2 regions of the Mesorhizobium sp. M0140 genome follow, and region 2 is predicted to be linked to the other one. Evidence: predicted binding sites of a transcription regulator. Region 2 holds the regulator's gene; the other holds the start of a gene.

Region 1 (16,084 bases), on a different contig from region 2:
AATGAACTTCCGCCCGTGGCTTGACGGGCGCAAACCCTCTAACTATGTTGCCGGCGACTTTAGAAGCGGACGGACGGTGACGGTCTGACCGGGCAGGGGGGTTGCGATGGCCGACAAGAATGGGCCAGACGGAACCGGAAAAACCGGCCGCGGCAATCAGCATGAACCCGATATCCGCGACGACGATCTTGAGCGCCGCCGCCGTGACCTTGAAGCTTCGCTTGCGACAAGGCGGCCGGGCCGGCTCGAGGGGAAAGACGACGCGAAAGCGGGCAGTGTGGCCGGTTATGGTCAGGCGCTCAAACTCTCCAGCGAGTTTATCGCCGGGGTGGTGGTGGGTGCCGGCATCGGCTGGATCATCGACCGTCTGGCGGGGACATCGCCATGGGGTCTGATCGTGTTTCTGCTGCTTGGTTTTGGCGCCGGAGTGCTCAATGTGATGCGTTCCGCCGGCGTTGTGGCAGAATTTGGACAGGGCGATAAATCGCGCCGTGACCAAGACGACAAGAAATGACCGCGCTTCATGTGCGGTAATGGTAACGAGGCCGTACGCGGCATTGACGGGGTTTGAACGTGGCAGCTGACAAGGTCGATCCGATCCACCAGTTCCATATCAACAAGCTGATTCCGATCGACATCGGCGGCTATGACCTGTCTTTCACCAATTCGGCGCTGTTCATGGTCGCAACCGTGATCGTCGCGGCTGGATTCCTGTTTCTCACGACGTCGAGCCGCAGCCTGGTTCCCGGGCGGCTTCAGTCGGTCTCCGAGATGGCCTACGAGTTCGTCGGCAACATGTTGCGCGATGCCGCCGGCACGCAAGGCATGAAGTTCTTCCCTCTCGTGTTCTCGCTGTTCATGTTCGTGCTCGTCGCCAATCTGCTTGGCCTGTTCCCGTATTTCTTCACCGTCACCAGCCACATCATCGTCACCTTCGGCCTTGCCGTGCTGGTGATCGCAACCGTGGTCGTCTACGGCTTCATGAAGCATGGTTTTGGCTTCCTGAAACTGTTCGTGCCGCATGGCGTGCCGGTCTTCCTGCTGCCACTGGTGGTGCTGATCGAGGTGATCTCCTTCGTGTCGCGCCCGGTCAGCCTCTCGGTTCGTCTGTTCGCCAACATGCTCGCCGGCCACATCACGCTGAAGGTGTTCTCCGGCTTCGTGGTCAGCCTGAGCGCGCTCGGCGCGGTCGGCGTCGCCGGCTCTATCCTGCCTCTGGCGATGGCGGTGGCGCTGACGGCACTGGAACTGCTGGTCGCCTTCCTGCAGGCCTACGTCTTTGCCGTGTTGACCTGCATGTATCTCAACGACGCCCTGCACCCCGGGCATTAGGTCCAAAAGTTTCCGGCCCAGGAATTTCCAACATAGGCGCCGGATGGAATCGCAACGGAATTTTAGATCCAAAGGAGTTGAACAAATGGACGCAGAAGCAGCAAAGTACATCGGCGCCGGCATCGCTTGCCTGGGCATGGGTGGCGCGGGCATTGGCCTCGGCAACATCTTCGGCAGCTACCTGGCGGGCGCACTGCGCAACCCGTCGGCTGCCGATGGCCAGTTCGGCCGCCTGATCTTCGGCTTCGCCGTGACCGAAGCTCTGGGCATCTTCTCGCTTCTCATCGCGCTTCTGGCCCTGTTCGGCTGAGCACTCGGGAAGATTGGACAGGCCGGCCGCGCGAGCGGCGGGCCTGAATTTCGGGGATAGTCCATGTTCGTGACATCTGCCTTTGCGCAAGAGTCCGCGCCATCAGCCGATACCAGCCACGCTGCGACGGAAGGCGACACGCATTCCAGCACCAGCGTGCCTGCTGAAGCGCATGGCACGTTTCCGCCATTCGATCCGGCGACGTTCCCGTCGCAGCTTCTGTGGCTGGCGATCACCTTCGGGCTGTTCTATCTCTTCCTGAAGCGGGTGGTGATGCCGCGCGTCGGCGGCATCATCGATGTCCGCAACGATCGCATCACGCAGGACCTTGATCAGGCGGCCAAGTTGAAGGGCGAGGCCGACGCCGCCGTTGCTGCCTACGAGCAGGAACTGGCGGAAGCCAAGACCAAGGCCAACGCGATCGGCCAGCAGGCCAGCGACGCGGCCAAGGCCGAGGCCGATACCGCGCGCAAGAAGGTCGAGGCCGCGCTCGACGCCAAGCTTGGCGAAGCCGAAGCCCGCATTTCTTCCATCAAGGCCAATGCCATGAAGGAAGTCGGCAGCATCGCCGAGGATACCGCTTCGGCGATCGTCGAAGCCCTGGTTGGCGGCAAGGCCAGCAAGGCCGAGATCGCGGCCGCGGTCAAATCCGTGGCCCGGTGAGGAGCGCATCATGGATTACACATCTCTCGCGACGCTCTGGGCCACGGTTGCCCTGGTCATCTTCCTGGGCATTGCCGTCTACATCAAGGTGCCTCGCCTGATCGCCAAGGCGCTCGACGCCCGCGCCGCCAGGATCAGCAATGAACTGGACGAAGCACGCCGACTGCGCGAGGAGGCCCAGCAACTGCTTGGCCAGTATCAGCGCAAGCGCAAGGAAGCCGAGCAGGAGGCCGCCGACATCGTCGCCGCCGCCAAGCGCGAAGCCGATATGCTTGCCGCCGAGGCGCACAAGAAAACTGAGGACTATGTTGTCAGGCGCACCGCGCTTGCCGAACAGAAGATCGGCCAGGCCGAGCGTGACGCCATCAGCGAAGTCCGCGCCAGCGCCGTCGATATCGCCGTCGAGGCAGCGCGCGCGCTGCTTGCCAGCAAGATCGACGCCAAGGCCGGTGCCGATCTGTTCAAGGCATCGCTCGCGGACGTGAAGTCGAAGCTGAACTGAGCCCTCACGGCCCTCATACAATTAAAGCCGCCCGGGCAACCTGGCGGCTTTTTTGCTTGGAGAGTGCGTGAGACGCCGAAGCGGTCAATCTCCCCACAAGGGGGAGATTGGCTTGTCGCCGCCGCCGTTGTTCAATCCAGCCCAGCAAAGCTCTCTTCTTCAACCACTTCAGCGCCACCCAGCCTGAACGGCGAAAACGATACGCGATGCAGCCGCGCCACCGGGCCATGCGCTTCGATCGCGGTGCGATGGCGAAGCGTGGCGTAGCCCATATGGACTTCGAACCCGTAGCGGTCGTGGTGGTTGCCGCATCCGCACATCATGCGGTCCCGCATTACCTTGGCGACGATCGAGGCGGCAGCGATCGATTGCGAACGCTGGTCGCCCTTGATCAGCGCGCGCCCTTCACAAGGCAGCCCCGGTGGCACGTCGCGTCCGTCGGCAAGGGCGAGTTTCGGTCGGACCGACAGCCCGACCAGGGCGCGGCGCATGGCTTCCAGGCTTGCCTTGAGGATGTTGCTGCCGTCGATGCCCTCGGCGCTGATGGAGGCCATTGAGACCGCCTGCGCAGAGCCGAGAATTCGCAGGAACAAGGCCTCACGCTGCAAATGGCTGAGGCGTTTGGAATCGTCGAGGCCGTCCGGAATGTTGGCGGGATCGAGCACCACGGCCGCGGCGACCACCGGCCCGGCCAGGGGGCCACGGCCGGCCTCGTCCATCCCGGCGACCGGCCACAGGCCCTCCGCCATCGCCTTCGTCTCGAAGGAGAAGTCAGGCTTCTCGATGATCTCAAAGAGAGGCGGAGAATCAGAACGCGCGCGAGCCATGTTGCGGCGAGGTTCGCATCGGCTCTGATTCTCCGCAAGTCCCTCCGGGTCGGGTGGGGCGCCGGACCGGGAGGGCACCGTCTGCAGGCCGGGGCAGGCCGGACGGGATTCTGGTGCCGCGACGGATCAAACCACCGCGACGAATTGTCTCTCAAAGCAGCGTCAGCTGCACCTGGTCTTTCCCGGCGGCAACGAACTGGTCGGTCCGCAGCGTGCGCCGTTCGGCATTGAGGCCGAGCCGCTTGGCTGTGATCTCGAAGCGCCGGCCGATCTGCCAGGCGTAGGGACCGGCGCCCTTCATGCGCTTGCCCCATTCCGAATCGTAGTCCTTGCCGTCGCGCATCGAGCGGACCAGCGACATCACATGGCGGTAGCGGTCGGGATAATGGCGCAGCAGCCAATCCTTGAAGATCGGGCTGACCTCCAGCGGCAGGCGCAGGATCACGTAGCCCGCTTCGCGCGCGCCGGCCGCACGTGCGGAATCGAGGATGCGTTCCATCTCCGGATCGGTCAGGCCCGGAATGATAGGAGCCACCATGACCGACGCCGGAATGCCGGCATCCGAAAGCTGCCGGATCGCTTCCAGCCGCTTGGTCGGTGTCGACGCGCGCGGCTCCATGGTGCGCGCCAGCATACGGTCGAGCGTCGTCACCGACAGCGCCACCTTGGCGAGCCCGCGTTCGGCCATGCGTGACAGGATATCGATATCGCGCGTCACCAGAGCGGACTTTGTCACGATGCCGACTGGATGGCCGCGCGCTTCCAGCACTTCGAGAATTTCGCGCATGATCCGGTATTGCTTCTCGATCGGCTGGTAGGGGTCGGTGTTGGTGCCGATGGCGATGGTGCGCGGCTGGTAGCTGTCTTTCGAAAGCTCCTTGTCAAGCAAGCGCGCCGCATCAGGCTTGGCGAACAACTTCGATTCGAAATCCAGACCCGGCGACAGGCCCATGAACGCGTGCGTCGGGCGGGCAAAGCAATAGACGCAGCCATGCTCGCAGCCGCGATAGGGGTTGATGGAACGGTCGAAGGAAATGTCGGGCGATTCGTTGCGGGTGATGATTGTGCGCGGCTTCTCGACCTGCACTTCGGTCTTGAAGGGCGGCAGTTCCTCCAGCGAATTCCAGCCATCGTCGAACACGTGCCGGCTGACCGGCTCGAACCGGCCGGACGGATTGATACCCGCTGACCTGCCGCGGTTGCGGTCCGGGCGGACACGCATGCCGCTCTGCTCGACCATCGCGTTGGCCATCTCGGCTCTTCCTGCTCCGAAAGCTGCAATGTCGGCGCGCACGATCTGTTCCATTTTCGCCCGCTCCCAGGGACTGTCCATGTTGTGTCGAATCGCTCTGCTCATGAAATTATTCCTATTTCGTTGATAAGAACAAAGCAAGAACTTTCTATGGTGCGATGCAAAACTGGCGCTGTCGGGCGCTTTCCGCTATTCGGCTAAGGATGCTCAGTGTTCTCATCGAAACCCGCAACGACGAGGAGGGCCTCGCCCGCACGCTCGCCTCGCTGATTGGCGGCGCGGTCGAAGGCGTGGTGCGTGAAGTCATCGTCTGCGACACAGGCTCTACCGACCAGACGCATCATGTGGCCGAGCATGCCGGCTGTCAGTACGTGACGGGCGGTGTCGCTGCCGGCATCCGCCAGGCCAAGGGGGATTGGTTGCTGCTCCTGGAGCCGGGCGCGCGGCTGGTGGAGGGCTGGATCGATGAAGTTGTCGCCCATACGGCCAGGCAGACCATGGCGGCACGGTTTTCGCGCACGCGAGCCAGTCGCACGCCATTCCTGGCCCGGGTCTTTTCGGGGAACCGCGCCTTGGCCGACGGCTTGCTGATCAGCAAGCGTCAGGCGGCGGCCGCGGCCAAGAGTGCCGGCAGTGCCGAGGCCATCGCCCGCGGCCTCGCGACGAAGCGGCTCGACGCCGAAATCTGGATGGCGCCGGCCAAGCAGGAGCGCCGCCCCTCGACGTGATTTTTTGCAGTTGCTCAGGTCATTGTGCATTGCACAAAGTTTGACGCGGGGTTAGCTTCCGTTCAAGCGGGAATTGGGTTTGGGTCATGCCGAGAGGCGAGCACCGATGCGGCATCGGTGGTGCTCTCATAGCCGAGGACCCAATGAAGCTTTCAACCCCCGACACATCCGGCGCGGCCAGTCTCGAGGCCATTGCGCGCAACGGCAGCCTGCTGCGGCGCATCGCCGTGCGTATTCCAACCTATCTGACGGACCTGCGTGAGAACCCTGCCTGGCTGCCGATGTTCGTGTTGGCGCGCACCATGCCCGGACGCCGCATGCATTGGCTCGGCGCAAAGCGCGCCCGCCCGGTCGCCAATGCCGGGGATACGATGTTTGCCGGTGTCGAACGGGGAGCGGTCGTCGATGCGTTGCGCTCCGACGGGCTGTTCTCAGGCCTGGTCCTGCCGCCTGATATCCATGAAGAGATCGCCGACTTCGCCGGGCGCACGCCTTGCTTCGGCAATTTCGACCGCCGTCTCGAATTCATGCCGGGGGAACATGCCGAGGCCGAGAAACGCCTTGGCCGCTCGCTGCTTAGCGGGCATTTTTTCGAGCGCATCCTCGACTGCCCGGCGGCGCTTGCCATCCAGCGCGATCCGCTGCTTCTGGATATTGCCGCGCACTATCTCGGCGGCCAGGCGAAACTGATCACGACGCGGGTCTGGTGGAGTTTTCCCACAGGTGCCGCTTCGGATGCCGACAAGAACCTCGCCTCGCTCGGCAAGTATCATTTTGACCTCGACGACTGGCGCATGCTGAAATTCTTCTTCTACCTCAAGCCGGTCGACGCCGACACCGGTCCGCATGTCTATGTCAGGGGCAGCCACAAGCGCCGCAGCCTAAAGCATCAGCTTACCCTTCTGGTCGGCCATCCCGCGCAACAGGTTCTGGATGTCTATGGCGAGCAGAGCCCGGTGACGCTGACCGGCGAGGCCGGTCTCGGCTTCGTCGAGGACCCCTTTGGCTTTCATATGGGCACCGTGCCGGCACGCACGCCGCGACTGATGATGGAAGTCGGCTTCGGCGTATCGCCGCCGTCGCGCCGACGGTTTCATGGCGAGCCGGTCATCCGCTGAGAGCTGCCTATCCGAAGCTCATCTCGACAGGCGTCCAGTGAGCGCGGCGCCTGGCTTGGCGCTGTGCCCGGCTTTCGGCATCGAAGTCGACACGAGCCGGCTCCTGATTGAACCGCTCTCGGTCGTCCAGGGCGTTGATGATGACGATCGCCCTTGCGTCATCCTCTCCGGCGATTGCGGCGACATAGACGCCGCAATCCCGGCAGATCAAATAGTCGGCCGTCCTCAGCCCGAACTGATATTTTCGCAATCGCGCCTCATCCTTGACCGAGATGGTCAGTCTGCCGTCCGGATCGGCAATGGCGCGCGAACCATGTCTGACACAGAACGAGCATTGGCAGGCGCGAACTTCGATTTGCGATGGGTCGAGTTCGGTTGAAAATGCAAGGCGTATGTTGCCGCAATGGCATCCGCCGGTATGCGTGGTCATGGTTCTGCCTTGTCGTGATGGCGATGATCGCCTTCAGGCAAGGTACTTTTCCGAGGTTCGGTTTGGAATGGTGTTTCGAAGGCACCGGTGCTGTTCTGCCTGCAAAAGCGGCGTGGAACCGACGCTTTGCCTGGCTTTTACAAAGCCGATTTGCCGCGCCGTAAATGCTCGTCCAGGCGCGGCATGATCTCGACGAAGTTGCACGGCATGTGCCGGTAGTCGAGCTGCGCTTTCAGGATGCCGTCCCACGCGTCCTTGCAGGCGCCTGGCGAACCCGGCAGCACGAAGACGAAGGTGGCGTTGACGACGCCGCCGGTCGCCCGACTCTGGATCGTCGAGGTGCCGATCTTGTCGTAGGAAATCCGGTGGAACACTTCCGAAAAGCCATCCATGCGCTTTTCGAAGATCGGCTCCAGCGCGTCCGGCGTCACGTCACGGCCTGTGAAGCCGGTGCCGCCGGTGGTGATGACGACATCGATATTCTTGTCCTGTGACCACGCCAGAACCGTGTCGCGGATTTTCTCGCGGTCGTCGGTGACGATATTGCGGGCCGCCAGCAGATGGCCGGCCTCGGTGATGCGGTCGGCCAGCGTCTGGCCGGATTTGTCGTCGGCGAGGCTGCGCGTATCCGAAACGGTCAGCACCGCGATGCGCACGGGAATGAAGGAGCGGCTCTCGTCAATTCTGGCCATCTGCGCCCTCCGATGCGATGCTGCGCGTCGCGGCAACGAACCAGTCGGGCTGGCGGCCGCGGATTTCGGCGGCGGCGCGCTTGGCGACATTGCCGGTTTCGAACAGGCCGAAACATGTCGCGCCGGATCCCGACATCCGCGAGAACCCCGATCCGGCCTTGTTCAGCCAGGAAAGCGCCCTGCCGATTGCGGGTTGCACCTCCAGCGCCGCGGGCTCGAGATCGTTGCGGGTGATCTCCAGCCAGTTGCGCAGGCTGTGAAAATCGATGCTGCGCGGCAGCGGCGGCAAGGCCTCATTGTCGCGCCGGGAAAGCGCTGCAAAGACATCCGCCGTCGACACCGGGGTGCCTGGATTGACCAACACCAGGCCAAGCGCCGAAAAATCCGGCACCATCGACAGTTCATCGCCGATGCCACGCGCCACCAGCGGCTTTGCCGCCAGGCACATCGGCACATCGGCGCCAAGCGAAAGGCCGATCCGCGCCAGCTCGCTGCCATCGATGTCCAGCGCCCATGTCTCCACCAGTCCGCGCAGCACGGTCGCCGCGTCGCTCGAACCGCCGCCGACGCCGGAGGCAACCGGCAGGTTCTTTTCCAGCCGAATAGCGACCGGCGGTGTTCTCTCGTGCCCGGCTGTCTGCCGCAGGGCATCGCGCGCCTTGAGCACCAGATTGCTGGCGTCGAGAGGAACGGCCGGGGCGTAACGGCCGGATACGGTAAACTCATCGCCGTCGGCGGGCGCGATTTCGACCCTGTCGCCAAACCGTGTGAACACCGCCAGGCTCTCGATCAGATGATAGCCGTCAGGGCGCCTGCCGGTGACATGCAGCGCAAGATTGATTTTGGCGTGTGCGTGCCAGCTACGCGACCCGATGTCGGTGTCCACAATCGTCTGCGGGATGATGCTCAGTCCTTGGCCAGCCGGTATTCGCCGGTCTTCGGATCCTTGACCAAAGTGCCGATCGCGCCGTTGGCCGTTTGCTTTTCTGTGCGCCGCACCTTGGCGGTCACGCGCTCGGCTTCCCTAATGAAGGTGCGGTAGCCGAAATAGGCGGCAACGCCAACGACGGCCAAGAAAATGATCTGCGGCATGCCAAAACTCCTCCCACGCTGGGCCGGCGAAGGCGGCCGGTCGGGTCGGTTGATGCATGTCGGCCCGCTTTTGGGAACACGACATGCATGAAACTCAAGCTCTCATGCTAGACGGTTTTGCCGGGTTTTCAAAGCCCGAAGCGAGACCACAATGCGCGCTCTTCCGCCGCATCGATCACGCCGCTGGCGGCAGCGGCTGCGATATCGGGCGCTGAAAAGCCCTTGCTTGAGCCGAACAGGCCGAAGCGGCTAAGGAAACCGCGCGGTGTCGTGATCAGCCTGAGTTGGGTTTTCGCCCCGAAACGGGTCTTGAGCACAGTGCGCATGTCGCCGAGCGCATCGACCAGCCCGAGTTCGAGGCCCTTGATGCCGGTCCAGAACAGGCCGGTGAACAGGTCCGGATCGTCCTTCAGTTTCGTGCCGCGCCGCTCCTTGACGAGGTCGATGAAGGTTGCGTGCACCTCGAGCTGCAGCGCCTTCAGCCGCTCGACATCTTCCTTTTTCTCGGGCTTGAACGGATCGAGCACCGCCTTGTTCTGGCCAGCGGTGTGGACACGTCGCTCGATGCCGATCTTCTTCATCAGTTCCGGGAAGCCAAACGAAGCCGAGACGACGCCGATCGACCCGACGATGGAGGACGGATCGGCAAAGATCTCGTCACCGGCGACCGCGATCATGTAGCCGCCCGACGCCGCGACATCCTCGACGAAGACCAGTACCTTTTTGTTCTTTTCCGTGGCCAGGTCACGGATGCGCTTGAAGATCAGCCTAGACTGCACCGGCGAGCCGCCCGGCGAATTGATCGAGATGGCGACCGCCGGCGCGTCGTAGGAAAACGCCTTCTCGATGAGGCCGGCGGTGGAAGCCAGCGACAGGCTCGGCCGAAACTGCCCACCGCCTGCCATGATGGTGCCGTGCAGCCGGATGACCGGAATGGTGACGACGGTGGAGCGCCAGGATTTCGGCAACAGGCGGTTGATGAGTCGTTTCACGAGGGCGCGGTCTCCGGTCGATAGGTTGCAGGCATGTAGGGATTTCCCGGCCAACGGCAATGTGGCCGGGCAGAATAGCTCAATCTCCGAACAGCGAGGCGAGGCCGTTGGTGATCATTTCGCTGCGCTCGTCGGGGCCGTTGCCTGATTGCGCGTGCAGCATCAGGGGCGGGCGGATGGCAAGCTTTCCCCGTGTCCCGAGCGCTGCCCGCACGACGATGCGGATCGCCGCCGCATCGGGACGAGGGTGGACGGCGAGCATCTCGGCATCGCCGAAGCGGCCGGCGATCGCATCGAGAATGGCGCCGAGCTGTTCGGGCCGGGCGATTACGGCGAGCCCGCCGCGCGGCCTGACCACCGCCGCCGCACTGCGGATCCAGCTCTCGAACACCCCGTCCTCCATGACATGGGCCTCTTTTCTGAGGCGATCGGGGGAGGCGCGGTCCCGGGGAGCGTTGAAGGGAGGGTTCATGATGACGAAGTCGAAGTCGTTGTCGGCGAGGCCGGCGGCCGCCCGCGCCCGGCCCGATACGGTGACATCGGCGACCAGCACGGATGCGCGATCGCTGAGATGGGCATTGCCGGGATGGGCAAGCGTCGCCGCCGCGAAGGCCGCCATTTCCGGCGCGCGTTCGACAAGCACCGCCTCTGCCGCCGGGCAGCGTGACAGCACCGCCAGTCCGGCAGCTCCGGCTCCGGCGCCGAAATCGGCCAGGCGCCCGCTAAAGGTCGATGGCACGGAGGCCGCCAGCATCATCGCATCCATGCCGGCGCGATGACCGCCATGTTTGGGCTGCACGAGCCAGAATCGGCCGCGATGGAAAGCATCGACCGTATGGGCCGGCGTGTCCGGGACAAGGGCGGCGGGCGCGGCGGACATTATTTTCCGCGGATTTCGTTGGCGATGCCGGCATCCGTCAGGATGCGCCGTGCCGCGTCGGCCTGGTCGGCATCGACCATGACGCGTTTCTGCAAAAGGCCGATCGACCCTTCGAGAATGCTCATATTCTGATCGGCGACAAAGCAGGCGATGCCGGCGTCGCGCATCAGCGATTCAACAAAGGAGATGATCACGGCATCGTTGGTGCGGACAAGTTCTATCATCGTATGAAACTCGCAGTTTGCGCTATTGATGTAAACGGGCAGGGGATTCCGAGGCAGAGCCCCTTTCCCTCTCGGGTCGTTGACATTCCGTCATCGACGCCGCGCCAATTCGCCACTTGCCGTGGCCATGTCCGCCGCCCTAGAGTCCATGCAGGGACTAAGGGTGCCGTCGCACGCTCTATACCAAGACGGGAGTGATTGTTGTGGGTGTCGTTCTCAACATCGAAAACGGGAAGCGGGAGCCCGCCTCCATCAAGGATCTGATCGATCTGACAGTGGCGGATATGGGGCGCGTCAATGAATTGATCCTGTCCAAGGCCGGCTCCGACGTCGAGATGATCCCGGAGGTCGCCAACCATTTGATCTCGTCCGGCGGCAAACGGCTGCGGCCGATGCTGACGCTGGCCGCCGCGCAGATGTTCGGCTATGCCGGCGAGGGCCACGTCAAGCTCGCCACCTCCGTCGAATTCATGCACACGGCGACGCTTCTCCACGACGATGTCGTCGACGAGAGCGGCATGCGGCGCGGCAAGAAGACCGCCCGCATGATCTGGGGCAACCAGGCAAGCGTGCTGGTCGGCGACTTCCTGCTCGGCCAGGCTTTCCGCATGATGGTCGATGTCGGCTCGCTCGAAGCGCTCGATATCCTGTCGAGTGCTGCCTCCATCATCGCCGAGGGCGAGGTTATGCAGCTTGCCGCCGCCAAGAACCTCGAAACCACCGAGGACGAGCATTTCGCCGTCATCAAGGCCAAGACCGCCGCACTGTTTTCGGCTGCTGCCGAGGTCGGCCCCGTCATTGCCCAGGCGACCCGCAACGATCGTGCGGCGCTGCGCTCCTACGGCATGAATCTCGGCCTTGCCTTCCAGCTGATCGATGACGCGCTGGACTATGGCGGCACCAGCAAGGATCTCGGCAAGAATGTCGGCGACGATTTCCGCGAAGGCAAGGTGACCTTGCCGGTCATTCTCGCCTATCGGCGGGGCACGAAGGCCGAGCGCACTTTCTGGAAGCGTGCCATCGAGGACAATGTCACCGATGACGCCGGTCTGGAAAAGGCGATCGGCCTGATGACTCGCCATGGCGCCATTGCCGACACGATCGGACGCGCCCGCCATTTCGGCGAGATCGCCCGCGACGCGCTGGCGCCGCTGGAAGCGACGCCGCAGAAATCGGCGCTGATCGACGTCATCGATTTCTGCATCAGCCGGGTGAACTGAGCGGCGTCACCCGGTTGCCGGCTACTTCGCCTTTCCCGGCAAAGCGATTGCGGCAAGCAGGCTGACAACGATGCCCGCCGCCGCCAGCCAGAAGGCGATCTGTATGCCGTCGGCTATCGCGGCCTTCAGTGCATCGCCGCTCAATCCGCCGACATGGCTGTTGGCGATCGCGATCAACGTCGCCATGCCGATCGCGTTGCCGATGTTGAGCGTCGTGCAGGCCATCCCCGAGGCGACGCCCTGTTCGTCGTGAGCCACGCCCGACGCGGCCGCGATCCACATGGCGGTCCAGACGATGCCCTGTCCGACACCGGAGATGATCAGCCCTGGAACGAGAGCCAGATAGAAGCTGTTGGCTGATGCTCCAAGGACCATCAGCGCCGTGCCGGCCGCCCCTATGACCATGCCGCCGACCAGGGTCGAGCGGGTTGAAAAGCGCGTTGCCAGGCGTTCACCGAGCTGCGTGCCGGCGGCGATGGCGATCGACGGCACCAGGAAGGCGAGGCCGGTTTCCAGCGCGGTAAAGCCATGCACGGTCTGCAACAGGACGGTGAGGAAATAGGGCAGGGCCCCGAACGTTCCCATGAACAGGAAGGTGATCGTCATGCCGGCGACGAGGCTGCGATTGCGGAACAGCCGCAGCGGCATCAGAGGGTCGGCGCTCCTTGCCTCTATCAGCGCGAAGGCGATGATGAAGATCGCTGCCAGCGCGGCGCTGGCGATGATCGCTGGCGAACCCCAGCCATATTCAGGTCCCTGGACCAGCGTGAAGACCAGCAGCGTGGCGCCTGCGGTGACGGTCAGCGCGCCCGGGAGATCGAAGTTGCGGTGCTCGCGCCGCTTGGGGTCGCGTGGAATGATGGCAAAAGCGGCGATGATGGCGATGCCTGCCAGCAGCACATTGACGTAGAAGACCGACGACCAGCCGAAGGCGCCTGTCAGGAATCCACCGGCCAGTGAGCCAAGGGTGAGGCCGCTCGCGCCGGCACCGCCCCACACCGCCAGCGCCCTGTTGCGTTCCGGTCCTTCGGCAAACAGGCGGTTGATCAGCGAGAGCGTCGCCGGGAACAGGAAAGCGCCGCCGATGCCTTGTACAGCGCGGGCAGCGATGATGATTTCCGGCGACCAGGCGAGGCCGCCGACCAGCGACGAAAGCGCATAGAGCCAGAGAGCGAAGATGAAAATGCGGCGCTGACCGATAAGGTCGGCGGCTCGGCCGCCGAACAGCAGAAAACCGCCGGTAAACACGGTGTAGGCGCTCACCACCCATTGCAAGGTCTGGCCGGAAAAGCCCAGTCCAGCCCCGATTTCGGGCAGCGCCACGAAGACGATGTTGATGTCGAGAGCGATGATAAGCTGGGCGAAGGCGAGCAATGCCAGCGTAGCGCCGCGCTTCGCGCCAACCTCTCCCTGTGTCGCCATGGCGCCGAACGGCAGCCCTTGATCGAATGAACTCATGCCAATCTCCTTTTGGTTCTTTATCGATCGACAAAGAATTGAATTTGCAATCCGGAGTCAAGCGGATTATTTGTGGATCGATAAAGAAATGGAGGCTGCAATGGCGGGACGGCCAAGGGAGTTCGACAGAGCCCAGGCTCTGCAGAAAGCGCGCGATGCCTTCTGGATGCGCGGCTACGAGGGCACCTCGATGGCCGACCTCGTCTCCATGCTTGGCCTAGCCTCGGCGCGCATCTATGCCGCCTTTGGCTCGAAGGAGGATCTGTTTCGCGAAGCCGTTGTTCTCTACGAAACCAGCGAAGGAAGCTTCGCCACCAGCGCGCTTGCCGAGGAGCCGACCGCAAGGCGGTTTGTCGAGCGGTTGCTGCGCGATGCAATCGAAATCTACACAAGGCCGGACTTGCCGAAAGGCTGCATGGTCGTCTCGGCCGCCACCAACTGCGCCACGGAAAACGATAACGTGCTGCACTGGCTGGCCGAGCGCCGACTGGCGCGCAATGCATTGATTGTCGAGCGCCTGAGAAAGGGCGTTCGCGACGGCGACCTCAAGCCGGATACTGATCCGGAAGCGCTTGGCGACTACTACACCACGCTGTTGTTTGGCCTCTCTGTGCAGGCGCGCGACGGGGTGCCGAAGAAGCGGCTGCATGACCTGATCACCGTGGCGATGCCTGCACTCGACGGTTTCGTCTCACAGCCTTGAGTCTTGCTTCTGGCGCCTCGCGATTTCGACTGCAATTGGCTCGACAAGCTGCCCTGCCGCAAATTATCTATAAACATGGCAAAGGGCACGGACGACACCATCGCGGTGCGCATCAGCAAGGTTCTGGCGGACCGGATCATTTCCGGTGCGATCGAGCCAGGGGCCAGGCTTCGGCAGGATCATATCGCCGAGGAATTCCAAACCAGCCATGTTCCGGTGCGCGAGGCCTTCCGCCGTCTCGAGGCGCAGGGACTGGCCATCGGCGAGCCGCGCCGCGGCGTGCGTGTCGCGTCTTTCGATCTGGGCGAGGTCAAGGAGGTCGCCGAAATGCGGGCAGCACTCGAAGTGCTGGCGCTGCGCCACGCCGCGCCGCATCTGACATCGGCCATTCTCGATCTCGCCGAGGAGGCGACCAAGGCCGGCGACAAGTCCCGCGATGTCAGGTCGTGGGAAGAGGCCAACCGCGCCTTCCACCGCTTGATCCTGTCGCCATGCGGCATGCCGCGCCTGCTCGCGACCATCGACGACCTGCACGCGGCAAGCGCCCGTTTCCTGTTCGCGGCATGGCGGTCGGAGTGGGAGACGCGCACCGATCAGGACCATCGCGCGATCCTCACCGCCTTGCGGCAGGGAAACACCGAATCCGCGGCCGTCACACTGGGGCGGCACGTCCAATGGATTGGCCGCAAGCCGGTCAGGACGGCTTCCGGAACGACGCGCGAAGCCTTCGCCATAGTAGGTTAGACGGCCTCCGCCAAAGCCAGGGCTTGCAATCCCCAGGGAAGTGTGGATTCGATAATAGATCGAAAACAGAAATTATCTATAATTTGCAATCGATCGAAGGAATCCCAATGACAGACGTCGCATTCTCACCCGGCAAGCCGTCGTTCAGTCCGCTCCAGCTCCAGGATCGTTCTCTTGCCTGGCAGGTTGGAGCCGTCGTGCTTGGCACGCTGTTCCTGGCGCTGGCGTCCTATATCGAGGTGCCGATGGTGCCGGTCCCGGTAAACATGCAGACCTTTGCGGTGACACTGATCGGCGCCCTCTATGGCTGGCGGCTTGGCGCGCTCACCATCGCCGCCTGGCTGGTCGAGGGTGCGGTCGGCTTTCCGGTTCTGTCCGGAGGGGCAGCGGGTGCGGCGCATTTCGTCGGGCCGACGGGTGGCTATCTCTTCGCCTTCCCGCTTGTCGGCGCACTGGTCGGCTGGCTGGCCGAACGCGGCTGGAACGGCAAAAGGGTGATGCTTGCCTTCGTCGCCATGCTGCTTGGCAACCTTGCCTGCCTTGTGCTTGGCACAGCATGGCTTGCCGTCATGATTGGAGCCGAACAGGCCGTTACCTTCGGCTTCCTGCCGTTCATCGTCGGCGGCTTGCTCAAGTCAGCGCTGGGTGCCGCGACCCTCATGGCCCTTCCCGGCGGCAAGGCGAAGCCGGCCAATCCGTGACGATCAGGCTGCGCGCCCATCACCTCCTTTGCCTGCTCACCTATGTGGGCAAGGGATACAGCCCCGCCTTCATCGCCAATTATGATCGCGTCGCGGAGCGCCTGAGCCGGGGCGAGGGCATCCTCCTCGTTTCCGGCCCCGACGATGTCTGCGCTCCCTTGCTCGACGAGCCGGAACCGCATTGTCTCAACGAGAGTGTCGTCGAGCGGGACCGGC
Region 2 (16,084 bases):
GCTTTGCCGGGCCTGAAGGTCACCGCGCTGGCGCGCGTCACCGGCAAGACGGGTGTCGAGATGGAAGCGCTGACCGCCGCTTCGGTAGCCTGCCTGACCATCTACGACATGGCGAAAGCAGTCGACCGCGCCATGGTCATCACCGGCATCCGCCTGGTCAAAAAGACGGGTGGCAAGTCGGGTGACTACAAGGCGAGCGCCTGATGGCGCTGGTTCCTATCGCGGAGGCGCTTGAACGCCTGCTCGATGGTGCGGCACCTCTAGCCGGCGAAAGCGTTCCTCTGTTCGAGGCGGTGGATCGTGTTCTGGCGGAACCGGTCGTTGCTCTTCGCACCCAGCCGCCTTTCAATGCTTCCGCCATGGACGGCTATGCGGCGCGCGCCGCCGACGTCACGTCGGTCCCATCCAGGCTGTCGGTGATCGGCATAGCGCCGGCTGGACGTGGCTTCGACGGCACGGTCGGCCAGACGCAGGCCGTGCGCATCTTCACCGGCGCGCCGCTGCCCGAAGGCGCCGACACCATCGTCATCCAGGAGAATGTCCGCGACCTCGGCGGCGGCGATATCGAAGTGATCGAGCCGACAGCGCAATGGCGCAATATCCGCCGCATCGGGCTCGATTTTTCAACAGGCGACATGCTGCTGGAGAAAGGCCGCTTGCTCAACCCGGCGGCACTGTCGCTGGCAGCATCGGCCAACCATCCCCGGGTCAGCGTGGTGAAACGGCCGCTGGTCGCCATCATCGCCACCGGCGACGAATTGCTGCCGCCGGGCAGTGATCTCGGCCCGGACCAGATCATCTCGTCCAATGCCTATGGCGTCGCTGCCACCGCACACTCGGTCGGCGCCCGGGCGCTCGATCTCGGCATTGCCGCCGATCGCAAGGAGGCTATCGCTGCGCTGATCAGACAAGCGGTCGCGGCCGGTGCGGATGTCATCGTCACGCTTGGTGGCGCCTCGGTCGGCGATCACGACCTGATCCACGACGTGCTGACCGGCGAAGGCATGACGCTCGGCTTCTGGAAGATCGCCATGCGCCCGGGCAAGCCCCTGATGTTCGGCCGCCTCGGCGACATCAGGTGCATCGGCCTGCCCGGCAATCCGGTGGCAAGCCTGGTCTGCTCGCAACTGTTCCTGAAGCCGCTGCTGGCGCGGCTCGGCGGCCGCGATTATCGCCAGGATATACGTCCGGCGCGATTGGGCGCCGCAATGCCGGCCAATGATTTGCGCCAGGACTATGTCCGAGCCGTGGTCAGGGAAGACGACGGCGCGCTGGTGGCGACGCCCTTCGGCATCCAGGATTCCTCGATGCTGAGAATGCTGGCCGACGCCAACGGGCTGATCGTGCGGGCGCCGTTTGCCCCTGCAGCAGCCGCGGGCGAGGCTTGCAGCGTTTTGATGCTGCGCTGAGGAACCCGAACAAGCCATTCATAACAGACGAGAAAATGATCCCGGCCCTAGTTCGAGATCAGGCTCTGCGTCAGCGGATGCGCCGAATCGGCAAGGCCATCGACAATGCTGTAATGATGCCGGTCGGGCTCGACCACGACGCTGGTGGTGGCGCCGAGGCCGGTCCAGATGTTGGCAAGCAACGCATTCTGACGCAGGAACTCGGCGCGCTCGCCACCGCCGACCCAGCAAGTGATGCGGGCACCATCCATCGGCCGCAGCAGCGCCGGGCTTTCAGTCAGCGCCTCCTCTTCGTCGATTGCCAGTTCCTTGTTCATCCCGGTGCGCATGATCGGACGCAGGTCATGCAAGCCTGAAATCGAGACGACATGGCGTATGCGCCGCGCCACATCGGCGGCCAGCGGCGTGCTTGTCGTCACCATCCGGGTGGCGAGATGGCCGCCGGCCGAATGTCCGGTCAGCATCAGCGGTCCGTCGACCATTGCCGCTGCCTCGCCGATTGCCGCCCCAATCTCGCTGACGATGCCGGCGATGCGTATGTTCGGGCACAGCGTGTAGGAGGGCATCGCCACGGCGAAGCCACTGCCGACCGCGCCATTGGCGAGGTGCGACCACAAGCTCTTGTCGGTCTCCAGCCAGTAACCGCCATGGATAATCACCACCAGCCCTTTGGGCGCGGCCCTGGGAAGGAAAAGATCGAGCCGATTGCGCGGTCCGTCGCCATAGGCGATGTCGAGCCGCGCCCGGCCCTGCGCCGACAGCGCATCGCGGAATGCTTGCGCTGGCTCCGCCCATGCAGACGGCCAGCGATCACTGCCCGCGATGTTGGCGCCGTTGGCATAGGCATCATCCCAATCGACGATGTGACGTTCGAACATCTGCGCCCTTCCCCAAGACGGCATCGCTACTTGCTAGCAATGGCCACCGCCATGCCATGCGTCAATGCCCTGAGCAAAAACATTTTAGGCTTGAAACAAATTTCGACTGGTGCGATCCTGCCCCAACGAACAGCCGACAATGGGAGGTCTGCTGTGCTGCCCGAACCTGCAGATGTTCACCCTTTCTGGGCGCATCTCAGCAGGTGCGATGGGTAGTACGAAGCTTCCTCAGAGCAGGACCTTAGGATCCACTACATCCGGCCAAGGCGCATCGCGCACTGGCCAGGCAGCAGACGGGAGAGCGGCGACATGCTTGGGCCTTCAGCGCATATCGACACGTTCACGCGCGATCACCTGCCGCCGCCGGAGCAATGGCCCGATATCCTGCTCGATGGCTTTGACTATCCCGAACGCCTCAACGCCGGCGTCGAACTGACCGACAAGCTGGTCGAGAAAGGTCTGGGCGACCACACCGCGCTGATCGGCAATGGCCGCCGCCGCACCTACAAGGAACTGTCCGACTGGACGAACAGGCTGGCCCACGCGCTGGTCGAGAATTATGGCGTCGAGCCCGGCAACCGGGTGCTGATCCGCTCCGCCAACAACCCCGCCATGGTCGCCTGCTGGCTGGCCGCCACCAAGGTTGGCGCCGTGGTCGTCAACACCATGCCGATGCTGCGCGCCGGCGAACTCGCCAAGATCGTCGACAAGGCCGAGATTACCGTCGCGCTGTGCGACACCAGACTGATGGACGAGATGACTGCCTGCGCCAAGGACAGCGCGTTCCTCAAGCAGGTCATCGGTTTCGACGGCACCGCCAACCATGATGCCGAACTCGATCGTGCCGCTCTCGACAAGCCGGTAACGTTCACCGCAGTTGACACCGGCCGCGACGATGTCGCGCTGCTCGGCTTCACCTCGGGCACGACAGGCGTTCCGAAGGCGACGATGCATTTCCACCGCGACCTGCTGATCATCGCCGACGCCTATGCTCGCGAAATCCTGGAGGTGACGCCGGACGACATCTTCGTCGGCTCGCCGCCGCTGGCCTTCACCTTCGGCCTTGGCGGGCTCGCTATCTTTCCGCTGCGCTTCGGTGCGGCGGCGACGCTTCTGGAGCAGGCGACGCCACCCAACATGATCCACATCATCGAGACCTACAAAGCGACGATCTCCTTCACCGCGCCGACTGCCTACCGCGCCATGCTGAAGGCCATGGATGAAGGTGCCGACCTGTCGTCGCTGCGCGTTGCAGTTTCGGCCGGCGAAACCTTGCCCGCTCCGGTTTTCGAAGAGTGGACGAAAAAGACCGGCAAGCCGATCCTCGACGGCATCGGCGCCACCGAAATGCTGCACATATTCATCTCCAACCGTTTTGGCGACATGAAGCCTGCGTCGACCGGCAAGCCGGTGGGCGGCTACGAGGCGCGCATCCTCGACGACGAGATGCGCGAGGTGCCGCGCGGCACGACCGGCAGGCTGGCGGTGCGTGGCCCGACCGGCTGCCGCTACTTGGCCGATGACAGGCAGAAGGAATATGTGCGCGACGGCTGGAACATCACCGGCGACACCTTCACGCAGGACGAAGACGGCTTCTTCCATTTCGCCGCGCGCTCCGACGACATGATCGTCAGCGCCGGCTACAACATCGCCGGACCCGAGGTCGAGGCAGCACTGTTATCGCATCCGGATGTCGCCGAATGCGCGGTGATCGGTGCAGAGGACGCCGAACGCGGCCAGATCGTCGAGGCGCATGTCGTGCTGGTGCAGGGCGTCGCGCCCGACGCCCTCACCACCAAGCGCCTGCAGGACCATGTCAAGGCAACGATCGCGCCCTATAAATATCCGCGATCGGTAAAATTCATCGCCGCTCTGCCCAAGACCCAGACCGGCAAGATCCAGCGCTTCCGGCTGCGCACGGAGAAAATCAATTGAGCGAGCCATACGATCCGGCGTCCGAAGGCGCCCAGATGTCGTTCAAGGAGCGCATGTCCTACAGCGACTATCTGCACCTGGAGAAAGTGCTGGAGGCCCAGACGCCGCTGTCATCGGCGCATGACGAGATGCTGTTCATCATCCAGCATCAGACCTCCGAGCTCTGGATGAAGCTCGCTCTGCACGAGATCGGCGCCGCGATCCGCTCGATCCGCGCCGACCGGCTCGAGCCGAGCTTCAAGATGCTGTCGCGCGTTGCGCGCATCTTCGAGCAGCTGAACAATGCCTGGGATGTGCTGCGGACGATGACGCCCAGCGAATACACCGAGTTCCGCGACGCGCTCGGCCAGTCCTCGGGCTTCCAGTCCTGGCAGTATCGCGCCATCGAGTTCATGGCCGGCAACCGAAACCTGGCAATGCTCGGGCCGCACAAGCACCGGCCCGACCTGAGCGGGAAGCTGGAAGCGATCCTGGCCGAGCCGTCGCTCTATGACGAGGCACTGCTGCTTTTGGCGCGCAACGGATTCGACATCGGTGCCGATGCCAGGCGCACGGACTGGCGTGAGACGCGAACCGAGAATGAAGAGGTGCTGGTCGCCTGGCAGACCATCTACCGCGATCCGCAGCGCTACTGGATGTTCTACGAACTGGCCGAGAAGCTGGTCGATTTCGAGGACTACTTCCGCCGCTGGCGCTTCAACCACGTCACCACGGTGGAGCGCATCATCGGCCTGAAACGCGGCACCGGCGGCACGTCGGGTGCTTCGTATCTGAAGAAAATGCTCGAGGTCGTGCTGTTCCCGGAGCTGTGGACGGTCCGCACCCGGCTCTGACGTCGAAATGGAAACAGGCACACCGAGGGGACGCGCCTGTAGCGGAAAACCCTTCGCGAACAACCGGGACTGACCGACCATGAGTGGAATTCCTGATCTCGCCGCAGTCGAAGCGATGGATGCCACGGATCCGCTGCGGGCCATGCGCGACCGTTTCATTCTGCCGGAGGGGATGATCTATCTCGACGGCAATTCACTGGGGGCAGCGTCTCATGCCGTTTTCAGCGAGCTGCAGCAGGCGGCGACCCAAGAATGGGCCCAGGATCTCATCCGAGCTTGGAACACCGCCGGATGGTTCGAGATGCCAATCGAACTCGGCGACCAGCTCGGACGCCTGATAGGAGCCGCGGTCGGCCAGACCGTTGTCTGCGACACGACATCGACCAACATCTACAAGGTGCTGCATGCGGCGCTGGAGATGCGGCCAGACCGGTCGGTCATTGTCGCCGAAGGTGACAGTTTCCCCACCGACCTGTACATCGCCGAAGGCGTGGCCTCGACCCGGGACGGCGTCCTGCTGCGCCTCGCGGGTGTCGACGCGCCGACCATCGAAGAGCTGATCGACGAAAACGTGGCGGTGGTGCTGGTCAACCACGTCAATTACAAATCGGGTGAACTGCGCGACATGTCGGCGCTGACGCGCAAAGCTCATGCGGCCGGAGCGCTGATCGTCTGGGATCTTTGCCACACCGCCGGCGCCCTGCCCGTCGAGCTCGATCACGCAAATGCCGATTTCGCCATCGGCTGCACCTACAAGTACCTCAACGGCGGTCCGGGCGCACCGGCCTTCATCTATGCCGCGCAGCGCCACCACGGCGATATCAGCCAGCCGCTCAGCGGCTGGTGGGGCCATGCGCGGCCCTTTGCCTTCGAACGGGGTTATGTTGCCGGCACCGGCATCCGCCGCTTTTTGTGCGGCACTCAGCCGATCCTGTCGATGGGGGCGCTCAAAGGCGCGCTTGCCATCTGGAATGACGTCGACATGGCGGCATTGCGAAAGAAGAGTGTCGCGTTGACAGAACTGTTCATCCAGCTCGTCGAAGCCAGGTGCGGCGCCTACGGTCTCACGCTGGAGACCACCCGCGACGCGACCAGGCGCGGCAGCCAGGTGTCGTTCCTTCACGATCACGGCTATCAAATCATGCGGGCGCTGATCGAGCGCGGCGTCATCGGTGACTTTCGTGCGCCATCGACCATCCGTTTCGGCTTCACGCCGCTCTATGTCGGCTACAAGGATGTGTGGCTGGCGGTTGAGGTGCTGGAGGATATTCTGCGCACGGGCGCATGGAAGGACCGCCGTTTCGCGGTCAAGGAAGCCGTTACCTGACGCAACGATCCCCGCGATCCACCGCCGCCGCCCTCACTGCCTGGCAGATGACGGAGGGCTGAATTTCCAGCCACAAATGCCAACAGACGTTGGCGTTTTGGCTCCGTTTCGTTCACGGCAAACGAACGTCCCGAAGATTGATATCGTCCTTTGTGGGGGTCGATAGACTGATAATGCCAAGCCTGGGTCGAGGATGAGCCACAGGTCATTAACCATAATAATTTCAATGTGAGCAGGCGCATCGCCGTGCCTAGCGCCTGTTGATCGCGACCTGCTGGCAAGCGCCAAATAATTTCAGCAGCCTTAACAAATTCATTAAACTTTAAACGGTTGCAGAACACAACTGGAACAGATAGGGTTTGTTCTGGGTTTGTTTTTCGATTCTGGTTTCAGGTAACCTGGGGGCCGCCATGCTGACGCGCAAGCAACATGAACTGCTGATGTTCATCCATGAACGCCTGAAGGAGAGCGGCATTCCGCCATCCTTCGACGAGATGAAGGAGGCGCTTGACCTTGCCTCCAAATCCGGGATTCATCGGCTGATCACCGCACTTGAGGAGCGCGGCTTTATTCGCCGGTTGCCCAACCGGGCACGCGCGCTGGAAGTGCTGCGATTGCCGGACTCGATCGCGCCCGGTCTCAACGCGGCAAAGAAGTTTTCGCCAAGCGTCATCCAGGGCAGTCTCGGTCAGGGTGGCGCCCTTGGCCGGCAGATCAAGCCGGCGCCTTCGCGGATGCCCTCGCCCGGCAATGATGACGATGCGGTCTCCGCCGTGTCGATCCCGGTCATGGGCCGTATCGCCGCCGGTGTGCCGATCGATGCCATCCAGCATCAGACGCATTCGATCTCGGTGCCGCCGGACATGATCATGGGCGGCGCCCACTATGCGCTGGAGGTCAAGGGCGACTCGATGATCGAGGCCGGTATCTTCGACGGCGACACCGTCATCATCCGCAATGCCGACACGGCGAGCCCCGGCGAGATCATCGTGGCGCTGGTCGATGAAGAGGAAGCGACGCTGAAGCGGTTCCGCCGCAAGGGCGCTTCGATTGCTCTCGAAGCCGCCAATCCGGCCTATGAAACCCGTATTTTCGGCCCGGACAGGGTCAAGGTGCAAGGCAAGCTCGTCGGCCTGATCCGCCGCTACTGAGGCGGCTGTGGGTTGGCCGCTGGCTTCTCCGGTTTCTTAAAGGGTGCCAGCCCCCTCGCCTCACGAGAGTATTTGCGTTGCGTGTGCCAGGGCCGATATGGGCTGTCCACCGCGAAGCTGATCGTCGCCGGCGTGGTCGCCGATTGGCGATCGAAGAAGACCGCGGCACTGCCTTTGCGAGCCAGTTGCCGCTTGGTGATGACGAGAACCAGCGGATTGTGACAGGCGTCATACGCGGTGGCGTCATTGATGACGATCAGCTCGGCGAAGCCGCAGGCTTTCCAGGTGTCCTTGCGGTCCTCGACATAGGCAATGATCGCACCGGACATGTGCCTGGCCACGCAAACGTCTGAGGAGCAATAGAACGGCGATCCCGGCGGTAGCTCAACGGCATCCGCGACGTCGAATTGCCCGTCGCTGTTGTCGAACACCTCCGGAACGACGATGGTTTCTGATGTCAGGGCGCGTTTCCAGTTGTCGACGGTGAATTCGTTCGGCCGTTCCCGGCTGACGGCAAGCTCACCGCCACCGATCGGCAACGCCACCAGCCGGGCGTCTTCCGAGATCAGCACATCCGGCGTGCGCGTATCCGAGACGGTCAGCAAGCCTGCCAGCGCGAATGGCAGAGCAGCGAGCCGCAGCCAAGTTGTCGCCATCGTCGCGATGACCAGGGCAATTGCCACCAACAGGACCGACTGCTGCGAAATCAGCCCGACCCCATCGACAGGCGAACGCTCGGAGATCCAGCTTGATATGGCGATCATCATCGTCAGACCCTTACCCATCAGGTAGAGAGCCGGCCAATCCAATCCGAAAGGCATCAACAGCGCGCTGGCGACGGCCAGGAACATGACGACGGTGACGATCGGCATTACCGCGAGATTGGCAAACAGGCTGAGCGGCGAGACACGCTGAAAATGCCAGATGGCAAACAGCGTCGTCGCGCTTCCCGCGATGATCGAGGTCATGGCAAGGCCGGTTGCCGCCAGCAGGAATTTTCGCGTCAGGAAACCGGGCACGGATCGCTTTGGCGGCGGCGGTCTTGCTTTTCCCGCGCGGTGATCCGCCCAGCCGGCATAGGCGCCGACCAGAGCCGCGGTCGCGGCGAACGACATCTGAAAACTCGGGCCGACCACCTCATGCGGCGACACCACGATGACGGCGATCGCCGAGATCGCCAGATTGCGCATGGTGAGTGCTGCTCGATCGAACAGCACGGCAATCAGCATCACCGCCAGCATGATGAAGCTGCGCTCGGCGGCAACGACGACTCCCGAGATGATGAGATAGGCCGCGATCGAGAACAGTGCGGCGGCGGCGGCATACTTCTTGACCGGGCGACGCGCGGAAAAGTCGGGAAACAAGGCGAAGGCGCCGCGCAGCAAACCCATGATGGTGCCTGCGACCAGAGCCATGTGCAGTCCCGAAATGGAGATGATGTGGTAGATGCCGGTACGTCGCATCGCCTCATTGATGTCATCGGGAATGCCGGCGCGCACGCCGACGATCAGCGCCGCGGCGATCTCGCCTTCGGCGCCGCCGACGCTCGCCCTGATATGGTCGGCGATGCCTTCACGGGCATTTTCCACGCTAGAGGAAATTCGGGCCGGCAGCGGCATGTCGCCGTCATCGTTGACGACAAGCTTTGGATTGCCGAGAAAGAACCCGCTGCCACCGATGCCGGCAAAGTAGCTGTCGAAGGAGAAGTCATAGCTGTCCGGCCGCACCGGCCCGGTCGGCGGCAAGAGCTTGGCATATCCGGTGATGAGGGAGCCGGCGGTCACGTCAGCCGGGATCTTGCGTGCCGAAAGCCGCACCCGTTCCGGCGCATAGCGCAGTTTCGGTCTTGCGGTCGATGTCACGTCGATGGTCAGCCGGATACGGCCGGTTTCCATCCGGTCGAGCGAGACGACGCGGCCGGTGACTTGCGTCGAAATTTCCGAGCCCAACATTTGTGTGCCCGCACGCCACGTCTCGACCTTGGCAGCAAGCAGTCCTAGGGCGCACAAAAGTGCCGCCATGAAACACAGATGGGTCTTTGGCCATGAGCGCGAGACCAGCGCACAGATCCCCGTCAGAATGACAACCGCGACAGGTCTCGCAAAGTCGGGTTCAGCCGTCAGCGAAAAATAGCCGATCGCTCCGATCGCCAGGCAGACCGGCACCAGCAGGAAGGCCACGCCCCGGTCGAGTTCCAGGCTCGCCGCCGTGTTCACGCTGTGGCGCAGGCGAGGCAGTGATGTCAGGCTGATTTGCCGGCGCACGCGAACGATCCTGCCGGTTTCGGCAACAGGAACAGAGGCGGCGACATCCGCTTGTAACGGCGCTTGGCCGGGATCCGGCAGGAGGGGCGACGGCAATGGCAGAGGCGCAAAGAGGGACCGTTCGCTGACGCCGATGGCAGCGTCCTCGCCCTGATCCGAGCCCCAGCCTCGTCCAGCCATCGGGTCTGCCCCTTGCGCCCTCGACACCCTATGCTACATGAACGCCGGGCGCGCGAAAGTCCGCGCAACCGCACCCGCTTCAGATGGTTTCCGAGAGTTCCATGTCCGACAAGGTCGTCACCCGTTTTGCCCCCTCGCCCACCGGCTATCTGCACATAGGCGGCGCGCGCACGGCGCTGTTCAACTGGCTGTATGCAAAGCACACTGGCGGCACGATGCTGCTGCGCATCGAAGACACCGACCGTGAACGCTCCAATGAAGCCGCGACGGCTGCCATCCTCGACGGGCTTTCCTGGCTTGGCCTGAGCTGGGACGGCGAGCCGGTGTCACAGTTCGAGCGTGCGCCGCGCCACCGCGAGGTGGCCGAGGAGCTCGTGCGCATGGGCATGGCCTATTATTGCTATGCCACGCCAGCCGAACTGGAGGCCATGCGCGAGGCTGCCAGAGCCAAGGGGCTGCCGCCCCGCTATGACGGCCGCTGGCGCGACCGCGACCCCTCTGAGGCGCCCGCAGGCGTCAAGGGCGCCATCCGCATCAAGGCGCCGACCGAAGGCGAGACCATCGTCCATGACCGTGTCCAGGGCGAGGTGCGCTTTCCCAACAAGGATCTCGATGACTTCATCATCCTGCGTTCTGACGGCAATCCCACTTACATGCATGCCGTCGTCGTCGATGATCATGATATGGGCGTCACCCATATCATTCGCGGCGACGATCATCTGACCAATGCCGCTCGCCAGACCGTGATCTACAACGCCATGGGCTGGGACGTGCCGTCCATGTCGCATATCCCCCTGATCCACGGCGCCGATGGCGCCAAGCTGTCGAAGCGGCACGGCGCGCTTGGCGTCGAGGCCTATCGCGCCATGGGCTACCTGCCGGAGGCGCTGCTCAACTACCTGGCGCGCCTTGGCTGGAGCCATGGCGACGACGAGATCATGTCGATCAAGGATATGATCTCGTGGTTCGACATCGGCGATGTCAACAAGGGCGCGGCGCGCTTCGACTTCGCCAAGCTGGAGGCGATCAACGGCGCGCATATGCGCCGCATGAGCGATGCCGAACTGTTCGACATCTTCATCGCCACCCTGCCCTATCTCGAAGGTGGCCCGGCGATCGCCGCGCGCCTGAACGACAGCACCAAGGCGCAGTTGCTGGCAGCGCTTCCGGGCCTGAAGGAGCGCGCCAAGACACTGGTCGAGCTCGTCGATGGCGCGGCCTTCCTGTTCGCCACGCGCCCCCTGCCGATCGACGACAAGGCGGCCCTTCTGCTTACCGACGATGCCCGCAAGATCCTGCGCAGTGCTCACGAAGCTTTGAACGGGCTTGCGGGTGACTGGACAGCCGCCTCGGCGGAGGCGGCGATCCGCGAGGTGGCAGCGGCCGGCAGTCACAAGCTCGGCGCGGTGGCCCAGCCTTTGCGCGCTGCGTTGACCGGCAAAAGCACCTCGCCGGGCGTGTTCGATGTGCTCGCCGTGCTCGGCCGCGAGGAAAGCCTGGCGCGCATCTCAGATCAAATCGATTAGGAGCAAACTGGCCCAAGAAGATTGGCATTGAAAGGCGGGTTTCGCAGTGCAACATTAGGCCTTGGCCCAATCTGGCACGCACCTCCTGAGATGCGGTGGCGAATACGCGCATTGCGGTGATTTTCGACGTGTCGCTCTGCAGAATTTTGCCTTTGCCGGCATGAGGAAACAAGAAGGAGTTTGCAATGACCGAAGCTGCGAAAAAAATGGATTTGGGCGGCAAGACCCAGGAGGCCACGGCAACGCTTGCATTCGCCGGCAAGACCCATGAATTCAAGGTGCGAAGTGGTTCGGTCGGGCCTGATGTCATCGATATCGCCTCGCTCTACTCAACCACCGGCGCCTTCACTTACGATCCCGGCTTCACCTCGACGGCAAGCTGCGAGTCCGAAATCACCTTCATCGACGGCGACGCCGGCATCCTCCTGCACCGCGGCTATCCGATCGACCAGTTGGCCGAACATGGCGATTTCCTCGAGGTCTGCTATCTCCTGCTCTACGGTGAATTGCCGACCAAGGCGCAGAAGGACGACTTCGACTATCGCGTGACGCGCCACACCATGGTGCATGAGCAGATGTCGCGCTTTTTCACCGGCTTCCGCCGCGACGCGCATCCGATGGCGGTGATGTGCGGCGTGGTCGGCGCGCTGTCGGCCTTCTACCACGACTCCACCGACATCTCCGACCCCTACCAGCGCATGGTTGCCTCCATGCGGCTGATCGCCAAGATGCCGACGATCGCGGCGATGGCCTACAAATACCACATCGGCCAGCCGTTCATTTACCCGAAGAACGAGCTCAACTTCGCCGCCAACTTCCTGCACATGTGCTTTGCCGTGCCGTGCGAGGAATACAAGATCAACCCGGTGCTGGCGCGCGCCATGGAGCGCATCTTCATTTTGCACGCCGACCACGAGCAGAACGCCTCGACCTCGACCGTTCGTCTCGCCGGCTCGTCGGGCGCCAACCCGTTTGCGTGCATCGCCGCCGGTATAGCCTGCCTGTGGGGACCGGCGCATGGCGGCGCCAATGAAGCGGCGCTCAACATGCTTGGCGAGATCGGCCATGTCGATCATATCCCCGAATTCATCGCCCGCGCCAAGGACAAGGACGACCCGTTCCGCTTGATGGGCTTTGGCCACCGCGTCTACAAGAACTACGATCCGCGCGCCAAGATCATGCAGAAGACGGCACATGAGGTTCTGGGCGAGCTCGGCATCAAGGACGATCCGCTGCTCGACATCGCCATGGAGCTGGAAAAGATCGCGCTGACCGATTCCTATTTCATCGAGAAGAAGCTCTACCCGAATGTCGACTTCTATTCCGGCATCACGCTGAAGGCGCTGGGCTTTCCCACCACCATGTTCACCGTGCTGTTCGCGGTCGCCCGCACCGTCGGCTGGATCGCCCAGTGGAAAGAGATGATCGAGGATCCGCGCCAGAAGATCGGCCGCCCGCGTCAGCTCTATACCGGCGCACCCGAGCGTGACTACGTGCCGATCGCCAAGCGGTGAATTGGGAGTAGGGATTGGGGATTGGGGATTGGGCAGTAGGCAGTAGGCACGGTCAACTTCCCTACTCCCTACTGACTATTCCCTCTCTTGATATACCGCATCACCACCTGCGCGGCGATCTCGCCGGACGGTCTATCCGTCGCCATGCGCCGCGTGATCTCTGCAAATCCATTCTTCTGCCAGGCGCGCATGCCGCTGTCGGCGAACAGGGCTTCCAATTGCCGGGCCAGATTGTTCGGCTTGATGTAGCCGTCGTAGAATTCCGGAATAAGCGCTCGATCCGATATCAGATTGGGCAGCAGCGCCGACCAGACGGAAACGAGGTACGGCGCCAAGACGCGCGCGACCGGGTCGAGCCTGTAGCAGGAAATCATCGGCACGCCGGCCAGCGCCAGTTCCAGCGATACCGTCCCGGACGCGATCAGCGCCGCATCGGCTTTGCCGAAAGCCTGCCATTTGCGTTGGGGATCGACGATGATCTCAGGCTTTTCATCCCAGCGGTTGACGGAGGATTTGACGAGGTCGGCGACATGCGGAACGGTCGGCAGCAGCAGCCGTAGGCGGTGGCCACGCGCACGCAGAATCGACACCGTCTCGCCGAACGGGTCGAGCAGCCGCCGTACCTCGCCACGCCGCGAACCGGGCAGGACGAGCAGGGTCTTGACGCGATCAGGAGAAAGGTCGCGCGGCAGCTCCTGCGCCTTGGCTGCGGCCAGCAAGCCCGCATCGTGGGTCAGGCGATGCCCGACATAAGTGCCCGGCGGCCCGCCGAGCCGATCGAGCTCCTTGACCTCGAAAGGCAGGATGCAGAGGATGTGGTCGACATAGGGCTTCATCGCCACCGCCCTGCCCGGCCGCCACGCCCATACGCTCGGGCAGACATAGTGGATGATTGGAATCGACGGGTTGGCCGCACGCACCTTTTTGGCGACGCGCAACGAAAAGTCCGGACTGTCGATGGTGACAAGGCAGTCCGGCTTTTCGTCGGCAACGGTCTTGGCCAGTTGGCTGATCCGCCGTATCAGGCGCGGCAGGTCGCGCAGGACGGCACTGAACCCCATGAGGGCGATCTCACCGGCATCGAATGGCGAGACCAGTCCCAGCGCCTGCAAATGACGGCCGCCGAGGCCGACGAGTTGCACCTCGCGCCCGGCCGCCTGCCTGAGCGAGCGTACTATGTCGGCGCCGAGCAGGTCGCCGGACTCCTCTCCGGCAACGATCGCGATCTTCAATGCCCTGTCAGCCATTGCGCGGCTCCGTGGCGACAGGCAGGCCAAGGACGAACAGGCCGAGTGCATTGGCGCGTGCGATGGTTCCAGGACCTTCGAGGATCAGCGAGCGTCCCGCCTCGACGGCAATGCCGGCGAGCCCGGCCGCGTGCGCTGCCTCGACCGTCTGCGGACCGATGGATGGAAGATCGGCGCGCAGTTCCTGACCAGGCTTGGCGCACTTGACGAGGACGCCGCGGGTCTTGCCCGCAATACGGCCGTGGCCGCGCAGCAGCTTCGCACGATCAAGCAGGCCGGCTGTTCCTTCGATGCCTTCCAGCGCGATTGCCCGGCCGCCAACCGCGATCGCCGCCTGGCCGACATCCAGCGCCCCGATGGCCTTTGCTGCCGCAAGGCCCGCCTCAATATCACGCCAGTCCAATTTTCGCGGTTCGGCCTTGGTCAGCACGCCTTCGGCGGCGACAAGATTCGGCACTACTTCGTGGGCGCCAACGACCTTTATTCCACGCGCTTCGAGGCCCCGTGCCAAGATCTTTAGAAGACCATCATCGCCACGCGCGAGCGCCATGACGACCAAAGGAATCACCGCGAGCAGGCTGAGACTGGGGCGCAGCGCAAGCAATCGCGGCCGGCGCTTGATCTCGCCTGCAAGCACCAGATGGGTGATCCGGTGCCGCCGCAGCAATGGGACGAGCGAGCCTATACCTTCCAGAGCGAGGTTTTCGTGATCGTATCGGGAGAGTTCCGCGATGCGGTCGACTTCGCCTTCCATCAGGATGACGAAGGGCGGATAACCTTGTTCAGCCGAACCGGCCGCGACTTCGACCGGCAGACTGCCGCCGCCGGCAATGATGCCGACCCTGGAGCCCGGCGGAAGATCAAGACGCGCTGCCGCTGTCTCAGTCTTCGTCATCGACATCGTCGCCATCGCCGCCCTTGAGCGACGGCACAGCATAGTGCCGCTTGCCGCGACTGGTAATGAAATCGATGATCTTCATGGCGGTCGGCGACGACACGAACTCCGCCTTGGCGAATTCGATGTTCTCGCCAACGGTGCGGGAACGATCGAAGATCATCCTGTAAGCCTTGCGCAGCACAAGGATTTCGGACCTCGGCAGACCGGAGCGCTTGAGGCCGATGATGTTGAGACCGCGCAGGCTGGCGCGGTTACCGACCGCGATGGCAAAGGGGATGACATCGCCGACGATCGCGGAGCAACCGCCCAGAAAGGCGTTGTCGCCGATGCGGACGAACTGATGCACTGCGGTCAGGCCGCCGATATAGACATTGTTACCGACCTCGCAGTGGCCGCCCAGCGTTGCGCCATTGGCGAACGTCGCATTGTTGCCGACGACGCAATCATGGGCGATATGGGCGTAGGCAAGGAAATTGCCATTGTCGCCGACCGTGGTCTCGCCGCGGCTGGAATCGGTACCGAGATGCATGGTCACGCCTTCGCGGATCGTGCAGTTCCTGCCGATGACCAAGGTGGTTCGGCCGCCCTTGTGCTTGGTGTTTTGCGGCGGCGCGCCCAATGTCGCCATCGGGTAGACCTTGGTCGAGGCGCCGATCGACGTCGCGCCCATCACCGAGACATGACTGACCAGTTCGACGTCGTCGCCGATCACCACATCGGCCCCGACATGGCAGAACGGCCCGATGCGCGCGCCTTGGCCGATTTGGGCGCCTTCCTCGACAATGGAGGAAGCATGAATGGATGTTCTGATTTTCATAAGCACTCGATCGTCAGTCGCTGGTGACCATCATGGCTGAAATCTCGGCCTCGGCCGCCTTGGCGCCGTCGACCATGGCTTCACAAGCGAATTTGAGCAGGTTGC

The links. Region 2 encodes LexA, which represses DNA repair genes until DNA is damaged. Its sites were predicted from a motif close to TGTTCNNNNTGTGTTCNG; they were not measured.
Region 1: NKJ37_RS01395 (PA0069 family radical SAM protein) is a predicted target of LexA. The motif match lies at 5,015-5,032, and genes of this name have one in related genera.

What each region holds. Positions count from the first base shown of each region.
Region 1 covers NZ_JAMYTM010000001.1:297,616-313,699, forward strand. The annotation lists gene NKJ37_RS01365 (AtpZ/AtpI family protein) at 107-514, shown strand; gene NKJ37_RS01370 (F0F1 ATP synthase subunit A) at 574-1,332, shown strand; gene NKJ37_RS01375 (F0F1 ATP synthase subunit C) at 1,418-1,642, shown strand; gene NKJ37_RS01380 (F0F1 ATP synthase subunit B) at 1,706-2,305, shown strand; gene NKJ37_RS01385 (F0F1 ATP synthase subunit B) at 2,316-2,807, shown strand; gene rnhB (ribonuclease HII) at 2,939-3,634, opposite strand; gene NKJ37_RS01395 (PA0069 family radical SAM protein) at 3,786-4,940, opposite strand; gene NKJ37_RS01400 (glycosyltransferase) at 5,090-5,614, shown strand; gene NKJ37_RS01405 (hypothetical protein) at 5,758-6,732, shown strand; gene NKJ37_RS01410 (GFA family protein) at 6,740-7,162, opposite strand; gene moaB (molybdenum cofactor biosynthesis protein B) at 7,300-7,854, opposite strand; gene NKJ37_RS01420 (4-(cytidine 5'-diphospho)-2-C-methyl-D-erythritol kinase) at 7,841-8,740, opposite strand; gene NKJ37_RS01425 (hypothetical protein) at 8,761-8,946, opposite strand; gene NKJ37_RS01430 (S49 family peptidase) at 9,075-9,938, opposite strand; gene NKJ37_RS01435 (tRNA1(Val) (adenine(37)-N6)-methyltransferase) at 10,018-10,818, opposite strand; gene NKJ37_RS01440 (putative signal transducing protein) at 10,818-11,042, opposite strand; gene NKJ37_RS01445 (polyprenyl synthetase family protein) at 11,246-12,262, shown strand; gene NKJ37_RS01450 (MFS transporter) at 12,284-13,720, opposite strand; gene NKJ37_RS01455 (TetR/AcrR family transcriptional regulator) at 13,821-14,423, shown strand; gene NKJ37_RS01460 (GntR family transcriptional regulator) at 14,499-15,167, shown strand; gene NKJ37_RS01465 (biotin transporter BioY) at 15,275-15,868, shown strand; gene NKJ37_RS01470 (DUF1284 domain-containing protein) at 15,865-16,084, shown strand, end outside.
Region 2 covers NZ_JAMYTM010000013.1:87,603-103,686, reverse strand. The annotation lists gene moaC (cyclic pyranopterin monophosphate synthase MoaC) at 1-204, shown strand, start outside; gene NKJ37_RS15555 (molybdopterin molybdotransferase MoeA) at 204-1,409, shown strand; gene NKJ37_RS15550 (hormone-sensitive lipase) at 1,457-2,287, opposite strand; gene NKJ37_RS15545 (AMP-binding protein) at 2,597-4,222, shown strand; gene kynA (tryptophan 2,3-dioxygenase) at 4,219-5,055, shown strand; gene kynU (kynureninase) at 5,135-6,382, shown strand; gene lexA (transcriptional repressor LexA) at 6,793-7,533, shown strand; gene NKJ37_RS15525 (ComEC/Rec2 family competence protein) at 7,527-9,977, opposite strand; gene gltX (glutamate--tRNA ligase) at 10,079-11,503, shown strand; gene gltA (citrate synthase) at 11,689-13,017, shown strand; gene lpxB (lipid-A-disaccharide synthase) at 13,086-14,264, opposite strand; gene NKJ37_RS15505 (LpxI family protein) at 14,257-15,174, opposite strand; gene lpxA (acyl-ACP--UDP-N-acetylglucosamine O-acyltransferase) at 15,146-15,979, opposite strand; gene fabZ (3-hydroxyacyl-ACP dehydratase FabZ) at 15,993-16,084, opposite strand, start outside.